Regions from separate parts of the Bacillus xiamenensis genome, predicted to be linked through region 2. Evidence: predicted binding sites of a transcription regulator. Region 2 holds the regulator's gene; the other holds the start of a gene.
What was found. The regulator LexA, encoded in region 2, represses DNA repair genes until DNA is damaged. The targets are predictions, from matches to a motif close to CGAACATATGTTCG.
Positions count from the first base shown of each region.

Region 1: BK049_RS12570 (WYL domain-containing protein) is a predicted target of LexA. The motif match lies at 4,800-4,813, and genes of this name have one in related genera.

Region 1 covers NZ_CP017786.1:2,483,190-2,491,145, forward strand. Annotated here, with positions in the region: gene thrC (threonine synthase) at 1-753, shown strand, start outside; gene thrB (homoserine kinase) at 750-1,682, shown strand; gene BK049_RS12555 (alpha/beta hydrolase family protein) at 1,784-3,751, shown strand; partial or broken gene BK049_RS12560 (NifU family protein) at 3,993-4,292, opposite strand; gene BK049_RS12565 (YuzD family protein) at 4,414-4,743, shown strand; gene BK049_RS12570 (WYL domain-containing protein) at 4,845-5,075, shown strand; gene BK049_RS12575 (NAD(P)/FAD-dependent oxidoreductase) at 5,125-6,192, opposite strand; gene BK049_RS12580 (YuzB family protein) at 6,449-6,685, shown strand; gene dapF (diaminopimelate epimerase) at 6,956-7,810, shown strand; gene erpA (iron-sulfur cluster insertion protein ErpA) at 7,884-7,956, shown strand, end outside.
Region 2 covers NZ_CP017786.1:3,552,731-3,560,686, forward strand. Annotated here, with positions in the region: gene BK049_RS18175 (aspartyl-phosphate phosphatase Spo0E family protein) at 153-326, shown strand; gene BK049_RS18180 (YneF family protein) at 590-808, opposite strand; gene sirA (sporulation inhibitor of replication protein SirA) at 893-1,339, opposite strand; gene tkt (transketolase) at 1,538-3,541, opposite strand; gene BK049_RS18195 (DUF896 domain-containing protein) at 3,729-3,959, opposite strand; gene BK049_RS18200 (YneB family resolvase-like protein) at 4,029-4,676, opposite strand; gene yneA (cell division suppressor protein YneA) at 4,694-5,005, opposite strand; gene lexA (transcriptional repressor LexA) at 5,165-5,785, shown strand; gene BK049_RS18215 (hypothetical protein) at 5,832-6,281, opposite strand; gene BK049_RS18220 (IseA DL-endopeptidase inhibitor family protein) at 6,578-7,120, shown strand; gene BK049_RS18225 (STAS domain-containing protein) at 7,153-7,956, opposite strand, start outside.

The DNA.
Region 1 (7,956 bases), 1.1 Mb from region 2:
GTCATCATTCCAGATGGGAAAATTGCCTTTGGTAAGCTGGCACAGGCGGTCATGTACGGAGCAGAAATCATTGCCATTGACGGCAACTTTGATGATGCGCTGAAAATTGTTCGCAGCATCTGTGAAAAAGCACCCATCGCCCTCGTTAACTCCGTCAATCCATACCGTATTGAAGGACAAAAGACAGCAGCATTTGAAATTTGTGAGCAGCTAGGCTCTGCGCCAGACGTATTAGCGATTCCTGTTGGAAATGCAGGGAATATCACAGCGTACTGGAAAGGCTTCAAAGAATATCATGAGAAAAAAGGCACTGGACTGCCAGTCATGCGCGGTTTTGAAGCAGAAGGTGCAGCAGCCATCGTTCGAAATGAAGTGATCGAGCAGCCAGAAACAGTCGCAACGGCCATTCGTATCGGAAATCCAGCGAGCTGGAAGCAAGCTGTAGCAGCGGCAAATGAATCAAACGGAAAAATTGATGAAGTAACAGACGAGGAAATTCTTCATGCGTATCAATTGATCGCACGTGAAGAAGGTGTGTTTGCAGAGCCGGGATCATGTGCATCAATTGCGGGCGTACTCAAGCAAGTGAAATCTGGAGAAATTAAGCCAGGTAGTAAAGTCGTCGCTGTACTGACAGGAAACGGATTAAAAGATCCGAATACGGCGATTGATATTTCGCACATCAAGCCGGTCACACTGGATGCAGATGAAGATCAAATTCTCGAACATTTAGAAAAGGCCGCACGCGTATGAGTGGAGCCTCCATGCTTTTTTCCATCACAGTACCGGGAAGCACTGCCAATTTAGGACCAGGCTTTGATTCAGTCGGAATGGCGCTCAGCCGCTATTTAAAGCTATCGGTCTATGACCATGATAGCTGGCTGTTTGAAGCAGAAACAGATGTCGTGTCTGGTATTCCATCAGGCACCGATAACCTGATTTATCAAACAGCCAAAAAGGTTGCAGATGACTTTGGAAAAACACTCCCGTCTGTTCATGTCAAAGTGTGGAGTGATATTCCATTGGCAAGGGGGCTGGGCAGCAGTGCTGCCGCCATCGTGGCCGCCATTGAGCTTGCCAATCAGCTGCTTGAATTAAATATGACCGATGATCAGAAGCTCTTTTTTGCAAGTGAGGTAGAAGGTCATCCAGATAATGCTGGTGCCTCATTATTCGGTGGTTTACTCATTGGCCTTCATGAAGAAGACAAGACCCATGCCGTTAAAGTGCAGCATGTGGATGTAGATGTTGTCGTTGTGATTCCTTTTTACGAGGTGCTCACAAAGGATGCCCGTGATGTCCTGCCAGAGGATTTTTCTTATAAACAGGCTGTGAGCGCGAGTGCTGTAAGTAACGTCCTTGTCGCCGCCTTAATGACGCAGAACTGGCCGCTTGTAGGGGAAATGATGAACAAAGATTTATTTCATCAGCCTTACCGCAAAATGCTTGTTCCAGAACTGTCAAAGGTGGAGCACGTTGCTTCATTAAAAGGAGCGTATGGAACTGCACTAAGCGGTGCTGGGCCGACCATTTTAACATTAGTGGAAAAAGGGAAGGGAGAAGCACTGAAAAAGCAGCTTGCCCAAAATTTCCCGCATTGCGAAGTAGATGTGCTGACGGTGCCGGCAGAAGGTGTCGTCGTGGAGCATCACTCTGTGAATCAAGTAAAGAACGTGCTGTGAAGACGCACGTTCTTTTTTATCCTTGTTTTTCAGAAGAAAAGCAGGGATGATTATTTAGAGAAGCGAACTATTTTTTATACATAAAAGGGGGAGATCTATTGATGAAGAAATTGATCACAGCCGAGGACTTAACGAAAATCGTGTCCGTTTCTCATCCGGTCTATTCACCAGACGGCAAAAAGGCTGTGTTTACAAAGGTAACGGTGAATGAAAAAAAGGATGATTACAATATTCATTTATGGGTGCGAGATGAAGAGACAGGGGAGCTGTCTCAATGGACATTTGATGATGGAAAGCACCATCAGCCGGCATGGTCAAAAGACGGGAAGCAGCTAGCCTTTATTTTGCAGAAGCCAAAAGAAGTCCCTCAGCTCGCACTCATCAACAGCCGAGGGGGCGGCGTGCGCACATTGACGAAGATTCCATACGGGGTATCACATCCTGTATTTTCGCCTGACGGGGATTTTATTTATGCGGCAGTATCATTAAAACAAACAGAATCAGTTCATGATGAAAAAATGGAAGAGCGAGATGACTTTGCTCCGGCGGTATATGATGATTTGACTTATAAAGCAGATGGAAGAGGCTTTTTAGATGGACGTCTGACGCAAATTGTACAAGTCGATGTGCGTTCAGGAGAGGTAGAGACTGTCACGAGTGAGCCGTATCATCATGTGAATCATGTCGTCTCTCCGTGCGGGAAGTGGCTCGCCTATATTCAATCAAACCCTCAGACGTTTTACATCAGTGACATCTGTCTCCTTTCATTAGAGGAAGGTACATCCAAGAAAATCACCCAATCAACAGGTGTTTACTCGACCGTATCATTTTCTCCAAATGGAGAAAGCCTTTTGTACATTGGACACGAACGTGAATTCCAAAATGCAACCTTCCCATCATTGTGGCTGCATGACCTGAAGGAGAAAAAGACCGTTCAATTGTCAGAAATGCTCGATATGTATGTAGGAAACTGTATGGCAGGGGATAGTGTCATGGGTGAAGCCAATCAGCTTCCGCAGTGGACAAAGGATAGTCAGGGGGTTTATGTGCTTGTTTCTGATCAAGGAAGTACCGGGATTTATTATTTCTCCACTGAAGGCTTAGCCTATCCAGTTCGGCTAGAGGCAGAACACATCACGAACTTCAGCCTTCATCCAAATGAATCAAAAATGCTGATCAGCCGCCTTTCACCTGTCTCACCTAGTGAGCTATATGAGCTGACTTTGGGGGAGTCTTCACTCAAGCAAATCACGTTTGAGCATGATGACTTTCTAAAGGAACATGTCATATCCGAACCAGAACCATTTTCTTTCCAATCGAAAGAGGGAGATGATGTACATGGCTGGTTCATGAAGCCTTCACAGATGGAAGAGGGAAAGAAATATCCACTTATTTTAGAAATTCATGGCGGGCCGCATGCGATGTACGGTCATACATATTTTCATGAATTCCAAATGCTCGCTGCTGAAGGGTATGCGATTGTGTACATCAATCCTCATGGGAGTCATGGGTACGGACAGATGTTTACTGATCGTGTGAGAGGCAGCTATGGTGACGTTGATTATGAGGATGTCATGCTCGCTGTTGATGATGTGCTCGAAGCCTATGATTTCCTTGATGAAACAAGGCTCGGGGTGACAGGTGGCAGCTATGGCGGTTTTATGACCAACTGGATTGTCGGACAGACCGACCGCTTCCGTGCAGCCGTCACACAGCGGTCCATCTCGAACTGGATTAGCTTTTATGGTATTAGTGATATCGGCTATTTCTTTACAAAATGGCAAGTTGATGGGGATATTTATGATTCGGTTGATAAGCTATGGGATCGTTCGCCGCTAAAGTATGTGAAACAGGTGAAGACACCGCTTCTGATCCTGCACAGTGACGAAGATTATCGCTGCCCAGTCGATCAAGGAGAACAGCTTTTTGTGGCATTGAAGGAGCTAGGGAAAGACACGAGGTTAGTCAAATTCCCGAAGGCATCCCATGATTTATCCAGAAGCGGCCATCCGGGTCAGCGTATCCAAAGACTGACCTTTATCAAGGAATGGTTTAGAGAGAAGTTATAAAAAGAACGACCCAAATCGGGTCGTTTCAGCGTGAAGACAAACCCTCGCATTCTTTGTCAGTCCTGCGTGCCGGTGCTCACGAATGTTAAATTCGCTCCGCGCCGGTACTCGTCCTTCCTAGACTGCAAAGGTTTTCAGGTCACGCTGAAAAGAAGACAAAGGGCTAAAATAAAGATCATTTTAGCCCTTTGTCAACAATCTGAAACGACCCAAATCGGGTCGTTTTCATGTCATATATAAATTAGAAAACCTGTTCAACTTCTACAACGCCAGGTACTTCTTCTAATAATGCGCGCTCAATACCGGCTTTTAATGTAATGGTTGAACTTGGGCAGCTGCCGCATGCACCAAGAAGACGTAATTTCACAATGCCATCTTCAATGTCTACAAGCTCACAGTCTCCACCATCACGTAATAGAAATGGACGAAGTTTGTCCAGTACTTCCTGTACTTGGTCTTTCATTTCGACTTCAGTCATTAGATATAATCGCTCCTTTCACAACATATCACCATTATATTCATCTGGACGATAAAAATCTATTGATTGGTTTCAAAGTTTCCTTCTCATTATAGCACAATCTCATCTTGAAACAAAAAGTGATTTTGACTTTTTTCATACAGAAAATTCAGCTAAAATAAAGAAAGAATAGGGGGCTTGTCAAATGAAACAAATCGTTGATCTTTATGTATATGGAAGAGATGTACTGTGCGCTAGCTGCGTAAATATGCCTTCGTCAAAAGAGACATTTGAGTGGTTAGATGCAGCATTAAAACGAAAATATCCGAATCAGCCGTTTCGCATCACATATATTGATATTGAGCACCCGCCAGAAAATGAACGCCAAAAAGAATGGTCTGAACGAATTCTTGATGATGAATTCTTTTATCCGCTTGTCCTAGTGGAGGATCAAATTGTTGGAGAAGGCAATCCGAAATTAAAAGACATTTATCAAGAAATGGAGAAATACGGGTACAAAGAGAGCAGTGAATAAGCTGTTCTTTTTTTGAGAAAATAAATAGAACAAACGTTCCTTTTTGTGTTGAAAAAAGAACGCTTGTTCGTTTATAATAAAATGAAAGGAGCGTGAGCATCATGAATTATTTACTGAACCAATCTCTTCATCAGCAAATACCAATTGATATGATTTATATGAAAAAAAACGGAGAATGCACGAAACGAAAAATCATTGTACACCGTCAAACGGACCAGCTCATACAAGCGTATTGTTTATCGAAGAAAACCATGAGAACTTTTCGTAAAGACTGTATTCTTGCTCTTGCTCCGATCAAAAGAACCCATCGACCGGCATATGCCGTTTCATAGAAAAAGCTCCTTCGCTTGGAAGGAGCTTTGAGAAAAAATTCACAAAAGTTTAGCCATTATGATGTTTGTACATCCAAAGAAGCCCGGATTTTAAGAGTCGTGGAACACGGCCAACAAGCGGACGATCTGCTACTAAGCCAAAGCCAGCTTTTTTTCCTAAAGAGCCGAGTACCCCTTTTAGCTTAAACTGCGGGTAAGCCTCAGGAAGCGGCTCGTTTTTCCAGCGTTTTTGCAGGGATTGAACAATTTGTTCTGCCTGTGCCTCGGCTAGCTGTGCACTTGGGGCGTGCGGCAAGCTTGCGCAGTCACCTACGACATATACATGCTCATCTCCAGGGAGATTGTGATGAGGAGTTAAGACGACACGGCCTTGTGCGTCTTTTTCAACATCCATATCTCGAACCACTTTACTTGGCTGAATTCCTGCTGTCCACACAATGGCATCTGCTTCAATCGCATCGTCATGGTTGTAAACAACCCCTTCTTCAACCTTCGTAATATTGGCACAGTTAATGATCTTCACATCATTTTCTTCAAACCATTTTTGTACATATAAACTTAATCTTTTTGGGAAGCTTGATAGAATCAGCTCTCCTCGGTCAAAAAGAATAATGTTTAAATCAGATCGGCTTTCTCGCAGTTCACTGGCTAGCTCTACCCCGCTTAGTCCAGCACCGACAATACCAACCGTTGCGCCAGCACTTAAATTGTTTAATTTGTTATACGCAAGCCTTGACTGATCAATGGTTTGAATGCTGTATGTATGCTCTTTCGCACCTGGGACATTATGATACTTGTCCTCACAGCCGAGTCCAATCACCGTATCATCATATGAAATAGGTTCTCGGTCGCTGAATAAGATCTGTTTGTTTTCAAGATCAATTTTTTCTACTTCCCCGTATTGAATATCCAGCTTCGGATGCTCTGGAAAAGATACTCGAATGTGATGATCAGAGATCGTTCCAGCAGCAAGTGCATAATATTCTGTTTTTAAACAGTGGTAAGGATTTCGATCAATTAATGTGATAGTGACATCATCAGGTAATTGATTTGGCAATAAGCGGTGGAGAACCCGCATATTCCCGTAACCTCCGCCGATCAAGACTAAATTTTTCATGACGATTCTCCTTTTCCCCCTAGACATTGAAAAACACTTATACTAAAAAACTTTAAGTTAAAATACCAAATAAAATTATATCGAATTTACTGTGAAACCACAATAATTGTTTCAAAATAACCTACATATTCATTAGTTAGTCCTAAATAGTAAAACATTTTACGAGGAATAGGCGTAACGATTTATTTGATGCTCATGTTTTGACTAATAGAAGGAATTTCGGTAGGATGGTAAGGCAAATGTGAGGTGAAGCACAGTGTTTCCACTGATCGAATTTTGTGTAAGTAATCTTGCACAAGGGTCTCAAGAAGCAAAAGAGAAGCTTGAAAAAGACCCAAACCTAGATGTCATGGAATACGGCTGTTTAAGCTACTGCGGCAAATGCATGGACTCCCCATTTGCGCTTGTGAATGGAGAATTTGTTTCAGGAGAAAATGCAGAGCAGCTAGTCGAGCGTATTTATGCTTTTATAGAGGAAAACGACATGTTTTAAATGCACCACATGGGTCATGAGGTGCATTTTTTTCATACGTTCAGCTACCATTTTTCAGGAGAAAATGTAGAAAGCGCATTCAATATGTTATGCTAATAAAATATCATCAAAATGAAGCATCACACGAGAGAAAAAGAGGCATATGCATAATAAAAGCCCTTTGCCATGGCAGCAAAGAGCTTCTATGTATGAAAAACGGGGGATGATAAGATTGTCTCCTGAATCGACTCCTTTTATACTATAAAGAAACAACATTTTTGGAGGACGCTCATGACATCATTTCAATTCACGAAAATGCACGGACTAGGAAATAATTATATATACGTCAATCAGATGAAGGAACAGCTTCCAGAGGAGCAACTGTCAGAGATAGCGACCCGCGTTTCTTCTGTTTATACAGGAATCGGTTCTGACGGAATGATCCTCATTTGCCCATCAGAGGTTGCACCTGTGAAGATGCGTATTTTCAACAATGATGGATCAGAGGGGAAAAACTGTGGCAACGGGCTTCGCTGCGTGGCGAAATATGTGTATGAGCATCAGATGGTGACAGACACGACGTTCCAAATTGAGACATTGTCAGGACTCGTTGAAGCCACTGTTCATGTCAAGGATGGTCATGTTCATCTAGTCACAGTAGATATGGGAAAACCACGTTTTGAAAAAGAAGCGATGCCGATGCTTGGTGAACCGGCTAGCACAACCATCAATGAGGCACTTGATTTTGGCACGGCGACATTACATGGAACGGCCGTTTCAATGGGGAACCCTCACATTGTTTTCTATTTAGAAGACATTGAACAGGCTCCGCTTGAATCACTTGGACCCATCATTGAAAAGCATGACATGTTTCCAGAAGGCGTCAATGTAGAATTTGTTGAACGCGTCAGTGAAACGGAACTGCATTTTCGCGTGTGGGAAAGAGGTTCAGGGATTACGCAAGCCTGCGGAACGGGAGCGTGCGCTGCGGCTGTATCAACGATTGTGAATGGACATGCGAAAAAAGAGACGGACATGACGGTTCATCTAGCAGGCGGAGACCTGATCATTCGCTGGAAAGACAATGACCATGTGCTGATGACAGGGCCTGCTGAAACAATTTGTGACGGCTCATTCTATCTCTAAACCATTTATTTGAGAAAAGGCAACATCACGTTTATAATTGAAAAGAAACATCCAGTCAAAAGGAGGGATGATCATGAGTACACCAGTAACGATTACAGAAGCTGCTGCATTGCAGATTAAAGATATGATGAAAGAACATGAAGAAG
Region 2 (7,956 bases):
TTTACATCATCTGAATAAAGATGGTCTATTCTCTTAAAACCTTATATACTTTAATTTGACATCAAGATACCAAACCCTTTAAATTTGAAAATAAACCTTAAAATGGATATAATAGAACCGATTCTTTTTATCAAGATTTGCATGAAAGGAACATGACTTTGGTAAAAACATCATTATTAACTCAAATCGAAGAAAAAAGAGAAGAGCTGATGAAAGTGGTCCTGCATAATGGGATGACATCGACAGTAACGATCGAACATAGCCAGCAGCTAGATCATCTCCTCTTACAATATCAACGACACTTACATTCAAATTCAGCCAACTAATCATACCTCATGATATAAAAGATGCCGCACGTTTTAGAAAAGTTGATATGTGTGACAATAAACGAAAACCTCTGATTACAGGGGTTTTTTGTTTTTTGACTGACAGATGATGCCTAACGCCAAAATAAAAACCACCTTCCCTGCTTTATACATGCAAGTACAGTGGTTTTAATTGTCTGATGAAGGTAGCTTCAATAAAGAAAAGACATAGCTTGTCCATTCTTTATGACCATGTTCCATCTATGATCATAATATCGTACGTATTATTTCGCTTGGTTGTTCATGGCTTTCATCATTTGATTGATTTTCTTTTGGGACGGTTTCATGCCCATTTGCATCATCATCATTCGAAGCATTTGTTCATTAATTGGTGGATTCTTTTTCAAGTAGCTCATCATATACTTCCGAGCAATAAAGAATCCGAGTGCAACTCCTGCAAGCAGTGCAACAACGCCTACAAGGATGACAACCCATAAATCCATAATTCTTCCTCCTTCATGTTGTCTCGTATAAAGTGTACTAAACAAAAGGCTATTATACAACATTTCACGTTCAATTTTATTTTTTTAAACAAAATTCCTCACTTTTACCGGATTGAGCCACCCGTGCTTCTTTGAGCCAAAGTCCATAGCCAGAAAGCAAGGACTAATTTTTCTCAGTACTTCAAAAAACACCGCCTCCGCCTCATAACTGCCGGTAGCAGACATTTGAATATAACGGTCTTTAATGATGAATGCAGCCGTTCCTTTTCCATCTGGCAGCGTTGCACTATAAATCGAGCCTATTTGTGTATAGTGAATGTTCGTTAAATTGTTCATTAAACGCTGATGCATATGAAAAGCAGGGATTCGTTTCGTTACGTAATCCACTTGCTTAACAAGCATGACTAACTCGTCATCACTGCGGTTTGTCCAGTGCAACGATTCAAACAAATGAAACAAAATAGATTCTCTGCCAAAATAATGATGAGCAAACTCATCCTCAATCCAATAAATATAATAATGGCGTTCCATGTCTATCCCTTCCTTTCACATTTCGTCAATCTCGCTTATTGCTTGTATTATACAAAAATGTGAAAGAAAGAATTGTCTATATATGAAGCAAGAACAAACTAGTTTTGTCAAAAAAACAAGAAAAAAGAAAAAAGTTTGCAGAGCGTATAGAAAAGCTCTGCAAACTGGGTGCAAAAAAGCATGATGCTTGGAGATTGATTACTTATTGAGCTTTGCTTTCACACGGCTAACCACGTTGCTGACAGTAAATCCGTATTTCTCAATAATGGTTTCACCTGGTGCTGAAGCGCCAAATTTATCAATTGCAATCACGTCGCCATCAAGGCCAGTGTAACGTTCCCAGCCAAGTGAAGCACCCATTTCTATTGCAATACGTGCTCTCACTGCTTTAGGAAGGACTGACTCTTTGTATTCATCTGACTGCTCATCAAAGCGATCCCATGCAGGAAGACTCACAACAGAAGCGCGGATGCCTTCTTTTTCAAGTGCCTTTTGCGCTTCAATTGCTAAACCTACTTCAGATCCTGAAGCAAGTAGAAGTGCCTCAGGCTGTGCATCAGCGGCTTCAACGACAACATATCCGCCCTTTTCTACTCCTTCATATGCCTTCTCTGGTGCTTGGTCAATCGTTGGAAGGTTTTGACGAGTAAGAACTAGTGCTGTCGGTTTATTTGTTGAAGATACAGCAATTTTCCATGCTGCTGCTGTTTCGTTTCCATCAGCTGGACGAATAACAGAAAGGTTAGGCATCGCACGTAATGATGCAAGCTGTTCAACCGGCTCATGCGTTGGTCCATCTTCTCCAACCGCAATGCTGTCATGCGTAAAGACGTAAGTGACAGGAAGTCCCATTAATGCAGCAAGACGAATGGCTGGTCTTAAGTAGTCTGAGAAAACAAAGAATGTTCCGCCGAATACACGGAGACCGCCGTGAAGTGCCATACCGTTTAGCGCAGCACCCATTGCGAATTCTCTGACACCAAACCAAATGTTTCTTCCAGCATAATTCTCTCTGCCAAAGTCACCTGTATCTTTAATTGTTGTTTTATTTGATCCTGCAAGGTCAGCAGATCCACCAATAAAGAATGGGACTTGCTTCGCAATGCCATTTAATACCTCGCCAGAAGAAGCACGAGAGGCAAGGCTTGAACCTGCTTCATAAACAGGAATCTCTTGATCCCAATTCTCAGGAAGCTTTCCTTCAATCGCAAGTTTCAGCTGAGCTGCTAGTTCCGGATATTCTTTTTCATATTGCTCAAACAGTTCATTCCACGCTGCTTCTTTTTTCTGGCCAGCGTCTTTCACTGCTGTTTTGAAATGATCGTACACTTCAGAAGGTACATGGAAATCTTCTTCAAACGTCCAAGAATAGGCTTCCTTCGTTAGCTTCGCTTCCTCACTGCCAAGCGGTGCACCATGCACTCCAGACGTTCCCGCACGGTTTGGAGATCCGAAACCGATTGTTGTCTTCACTTCAATCAGTGTAGGCTTGTCTGTACTTTGTTTGGCTTTTTCAATCGCGGCCGTCACTTCTTCGATGTTATTGCCGTCTTTGACGTAAAGAACTTCCCAGTTCATGGCTTCAAAACGATTCTTCACATTTTCAGAGAAAGAACGATCTAGGTCGCCATCTAATGAAATGTCGTTTGAATCATAAAGAACAATTAAACGGCCTAAGCCTAAATGACCAGCAAGTGAAGCGGCTTCAGAGGAAATCCCCTCCATTAAGTCTCCATCTCCGCAAATGCTGTATGTATAGTGATCCACAACATTAAAGTTGTCTTTGTTATACGTTTCTGCAAGATGTCTTTCTGCAAGTGCCATTCCAACAGCCATTGCAATCCCTTGTCCTAAAGGACCTGTTGTCGCATCTACGCCCTCTGTGTGTCCAAATTCAGGATGTCCAGGTGTCTTGCTGCCCCATTGACGGAATTGTTTTAAATCTTCAATACTTAGGTTGTATCCGCTTAAATGAAGCATGCTGTATAAAAGCATAGAACCATGTCCCGCAGATAACACAAAACGGTCTCTGTTAAACCAATTTGGATTTTGCGGACTTACGTTTAAGTGATTCGTCCATAAAGCGTATGCCATTGGTGCAGCACCCATAGGCATTCCAGGGTGACCGGAATTCGCTTTTTCAATCGCGTCTATGGAGAGAGTACGTATTGTTGCAATAGATTTCAATTCAATCGTTTCCATATAAATCCCCTTCCGTATCTTGTGTACACCATTATCATAAATCTACTGTCCTTTTTTCACAACTATTTCACGCTGAAAAAGAAGGATTTTGTCACATTTAGTTTATCGATCACCTAAAAACTTATGCAAATATGAAAAAAGATGAGAATCTTTTTCCCATCTTTTCAAAAATCAAGAAATCATCACCTTAATGAAGATTACGATCTCTTTCTCTCTTTAATTTTTCTGGTGTAACATCGTTTCCTTCTGGATCAACGATTTTTACGGTTTTGAGTGTATTTTTCATAGAAGAACGAAAAGCTTTTAAATATTCCTCTCTTAAATGCTTTTGCTCTGTTTTTTCAGCGTCCGACAAACCGGCTTCTTTTGACTTTTTTGAAAGTGCATTTATTCTTGCAAGCTGTTCTTTAGAAATCATGACAAACTCCTTTAAAGCATTTTCCCTACATACTACTAAATATCATTCATTTTTACAACAATTCACGCTTCACGTCGTCATTCCTTTTTCGTATTCTTGATACCTTCTATGCACGGTTGCTTTTGATATGTCAAAACCAAGTGCCTGTAGTGTCACTGCAATTTCAGCGAATGTCATTTTGTTTTTTCTTAATCGAACAATTTCTGATATCGGTACTTCAATACGCTCGCGGCCAGGTGCCTGATCTTGGTGTTTCAAATTCAGTTCAGGCTGATATCCGCGCTCAATAGCCTTTTTCATCCCCCGCTTAATTTTCAGGTTATGAATTCTCCGCTGGTATTCTTCCACAACGCCTACAATTTCAATGACCATCTCATCTGCTTCTGAAAGCTCAAGCTCTCCTCTATGAAAAACGCTATACACCTTGACCTTCTCTTTAAAAAGACAATGAAGAAGTGCGATTTTCGCCTGCCCTCTTCCAAGGCGTGTCTCATCTTGAATGAGAACAGCATCTATTGCTTGTTCTTTCAGTGCAGCAAGCATGTCAAAAACACCATCACGATCAAGATCATATCCGCTTGCTTTTTCTTTAATGACTTTGACCACATTCATCTTATGTAAAGCAGCTAAAGCCAGCAGTTCTTCTTCTTGTCTTTTCAGCGAGGTTTCCTGTTCTTCTTTAACAGTGCTCACTCTCGCATAAATCAATGCGTTCATGTCTTCAATCGGCCTTTCTACTGTACTGTTGCAAGTTGATATACAACCGGGTGCTCTTTTTTGACTGGAATCACAAGAATGTCCCCAGGCTGGATGTCAGTTGAAGCAAGATCATTGTGTTCAGTTACCCAGTCAATAAAAGCATTTTTATCGATTGATTTGCTGTCACTCACTTGATCAGCTAATCCCCAAAGAGTATCACCTGATTGAACCTCTATTTTAACATATTGATTTGAATCATTATGGCTTGTGACCGCAATAAGTGAGAGAAATATACCAACGATGAACGAGAATAGCCCAATAAAAATAATCGATTCCTTTAACCTCATAATGTCATCTCTCCTAACAGAATATGTGTTCGCTCTTTCTATCACTCATTATAGATACGAACAAACGTTTCTGTCAAACGTTTTTTTCGAACCTATGTTTGTACTGTTAGGAAAAACATGCTATAATTTCTTTAAAATTGACGTTTTGAGGTGCAAAAGATGACGAAGCTATCAAAAAGACAACTCGATATCCTGACATTCATCAAAGAAGAAGTAAAAAGCAAGGGCTATCCCCCATCCGTTCGTGAAATTGGTGAAGCTGTTGGTCTAGCATCTAGCTCAACCGTCCATGGACACTTAGCTAGACTAGAAACAAAAGGTCTAATTAGAAGAGACCCAACGAAGCCTAGAGCGATAGAAGTACTAGATGAAGAAGAAATGAATATTCCAAAGAGCGCTGTAATGAACGTCCCAGTCATCGGAAAAGTCACAGCAGGCCTGCCTATTACGGCTGTTGAGAATGTAGAAGAATACTTCCCTCTTCCAGAAACTTTTGCAGCACCAGATGAACAAGTATTTATGCTTGAAATTATGGGAGAAAGTATGATTGATGCAGGTATTTTGGACAAGGACTATGTCATTGTGCGTCAGCAAAGTACCGCCAACAATGGCGATATTGTCGTGGCTATGACAGAGGAAGATGAAGCAACAGTGAAACGTTTTTATAAAGAAGATACGCACTTTAGATTACAGCCCGAGAACCCTTCAATGGAACCAATTATTTTACAGAATGTGAGTATACTAGGTAAAGTGATTGGCGTATTTAGAAACATTCATTAAAAAAAGCCGGTATTTCATCAACTGCTGATGAGAACCGGCTTTCTTTTTATGAGCAAGAGTAAGCAAGAATACTTGAGCTTGGGAAGGAACCAAATGTAAAGTTTGGCCAGATAAAGCCTGTTGTACGGCCAAAAGGTTGCGAGGAAATGACATACATTAAAAATACTTGGCCGTTTCTAAGGAATACAATGGTCCATCTTCTATTACATCCCGCCGCAAATTGAACAGTTTGCGGGCCCCCGCCTACACTTTGTCCTGCAATAAGCGGCTGCATACTTTGGGGCTGAGAGACTGCTTGCTGATACTGCGAGATGATATGCTGCGGCGGAGCTGGCGGAATGGATTGCCCGCCTGAACCTTGCCCTGGCCCAGTCCCTCCTCCTCCGATTGGTAAGCCGGGAAATCCTCCAACTTGAGGAATAGGAAACGACGGCAAGCTTTGTACCTGCCGATCATATGAGTTCCCATTCCACACACCTTCATATGGATTATACATACTAAACACCACTTTCTTAGACATTCATCACGACAGTATATGTCATACATAAAAAAAGAGTGTCGAGGATTCAAATCGAAATCTTTCCAAAAGACGTTTTGTTCTTCTTTAGAACGGTTATATAATAATGAGCCATAAAAAATAAGAAAATGAAAACTTTATGTCTCCCTCAAACGTTATATAAGTAGAAAGAAAAGAAATAAAAAAACATTTTTGTTTCACTCTTGTAATATCGATGTAATTATTGTAACATTTGTAACATAAGAAGTTTTCATTGAGAAAAGGAGGCAATCGCCTTGAAAAAATTATTTGTTTTATTAACCGCTATTATGCTGATGATCTCTTTACAAACAACAACACTAGCCGCTTCCAAAAAAACTGCCACTCTGACAAATAAAGAAGCGTTACATATTGCCCTTGATGCAAGAGAACACTTTTGGAGTGCTATGTCAGGCTACAATATTAATGAACATTCAGATTACAAATTAAAATCATTTACTTATAAAGACATGACTTACAACTACCTGTCTAAAACATTAGATACAAAGAAAAAATTAAACGACTATCTATCTCAAGTTTTCACAAAAGAAGCCATCACTTATGGTTTAAAAGACTATCAGTTCATTGTTCATAATGGTAAAATGGCTGTTCCAGTCGGTGACGGAGACAACATGCTCGATTGGGATAAGGCAACACCAAAACTTGTGTCTAAGAAAAATACAATCCGCACATACGAATTCACAGTCCCAACCCTTGATGGTCGCACAGTAAAACGCACTGTCACTTATGAAAAAGTAGAAAATAATTGGAAAGTAACAAAAATTGATGCTGTGATCTAAAGAAAACCAGGCCCTTTTAACAGGCCTGGTTTTTATATTGGTGAAAATTCGGTCATCTGGTTTAAGGCGTGAGCAAGTGATGATGCCGTTTGAAATTCATTAAAAGGAAGTCCGAGCTGCACAGCTGTTTGAGCAATTTCTGGTCTGATGCCCGAAATAGTCGTTTCAACCCCGATTAACCGCAGTGACGTGACAAGATCAAAAATTTGATGTGCGACCATTGTATCAATAATAACGACACCAGATAAATCAATGCACAAATGCTGAACACCTTTTTGCGAACATTGTTTTAATGTGTTTTCTAATATGATCTTTGCTCTTGCTGTGTCAATGTCACCTACTAAAGGCAAAAGGGCAATATGGCTTTTTAACACAATCACAGGAGAACTCAGCTCATAAATCATTTCTCTTTGTGCAACGAGCTTTTTGGTTGTATTTTTCACATATTGTTGGATGAACACATGAATGGACATGTTAAACGCCTCGGATATTAAATCATACCAATAAAAGATTCGGTCAATATCAATATCACCTTGATACTGTTTAATAAATTTTTTTAAATAATGAAGGACCACTCTTTGATTGGACATATATTCTCTGACGACATAATCTAATGGCGTATTTAAATGCTTCGGGTCACTTGCTAAGTCTTCAGACCATTTTTTAAACTTCGTATGTAAATACGACTTGTCTTCAATAAGAGCGCGTATAAAATGCTGATAATAATCTTGATTTTGTCGTTTTAGCTCTGCTATGATGCTGGAATCCGTTGAACGATAAATCGATTCTGGATCATCATCCTCAATGGATTCATACCATGTCTCAGTCAGTTCTTC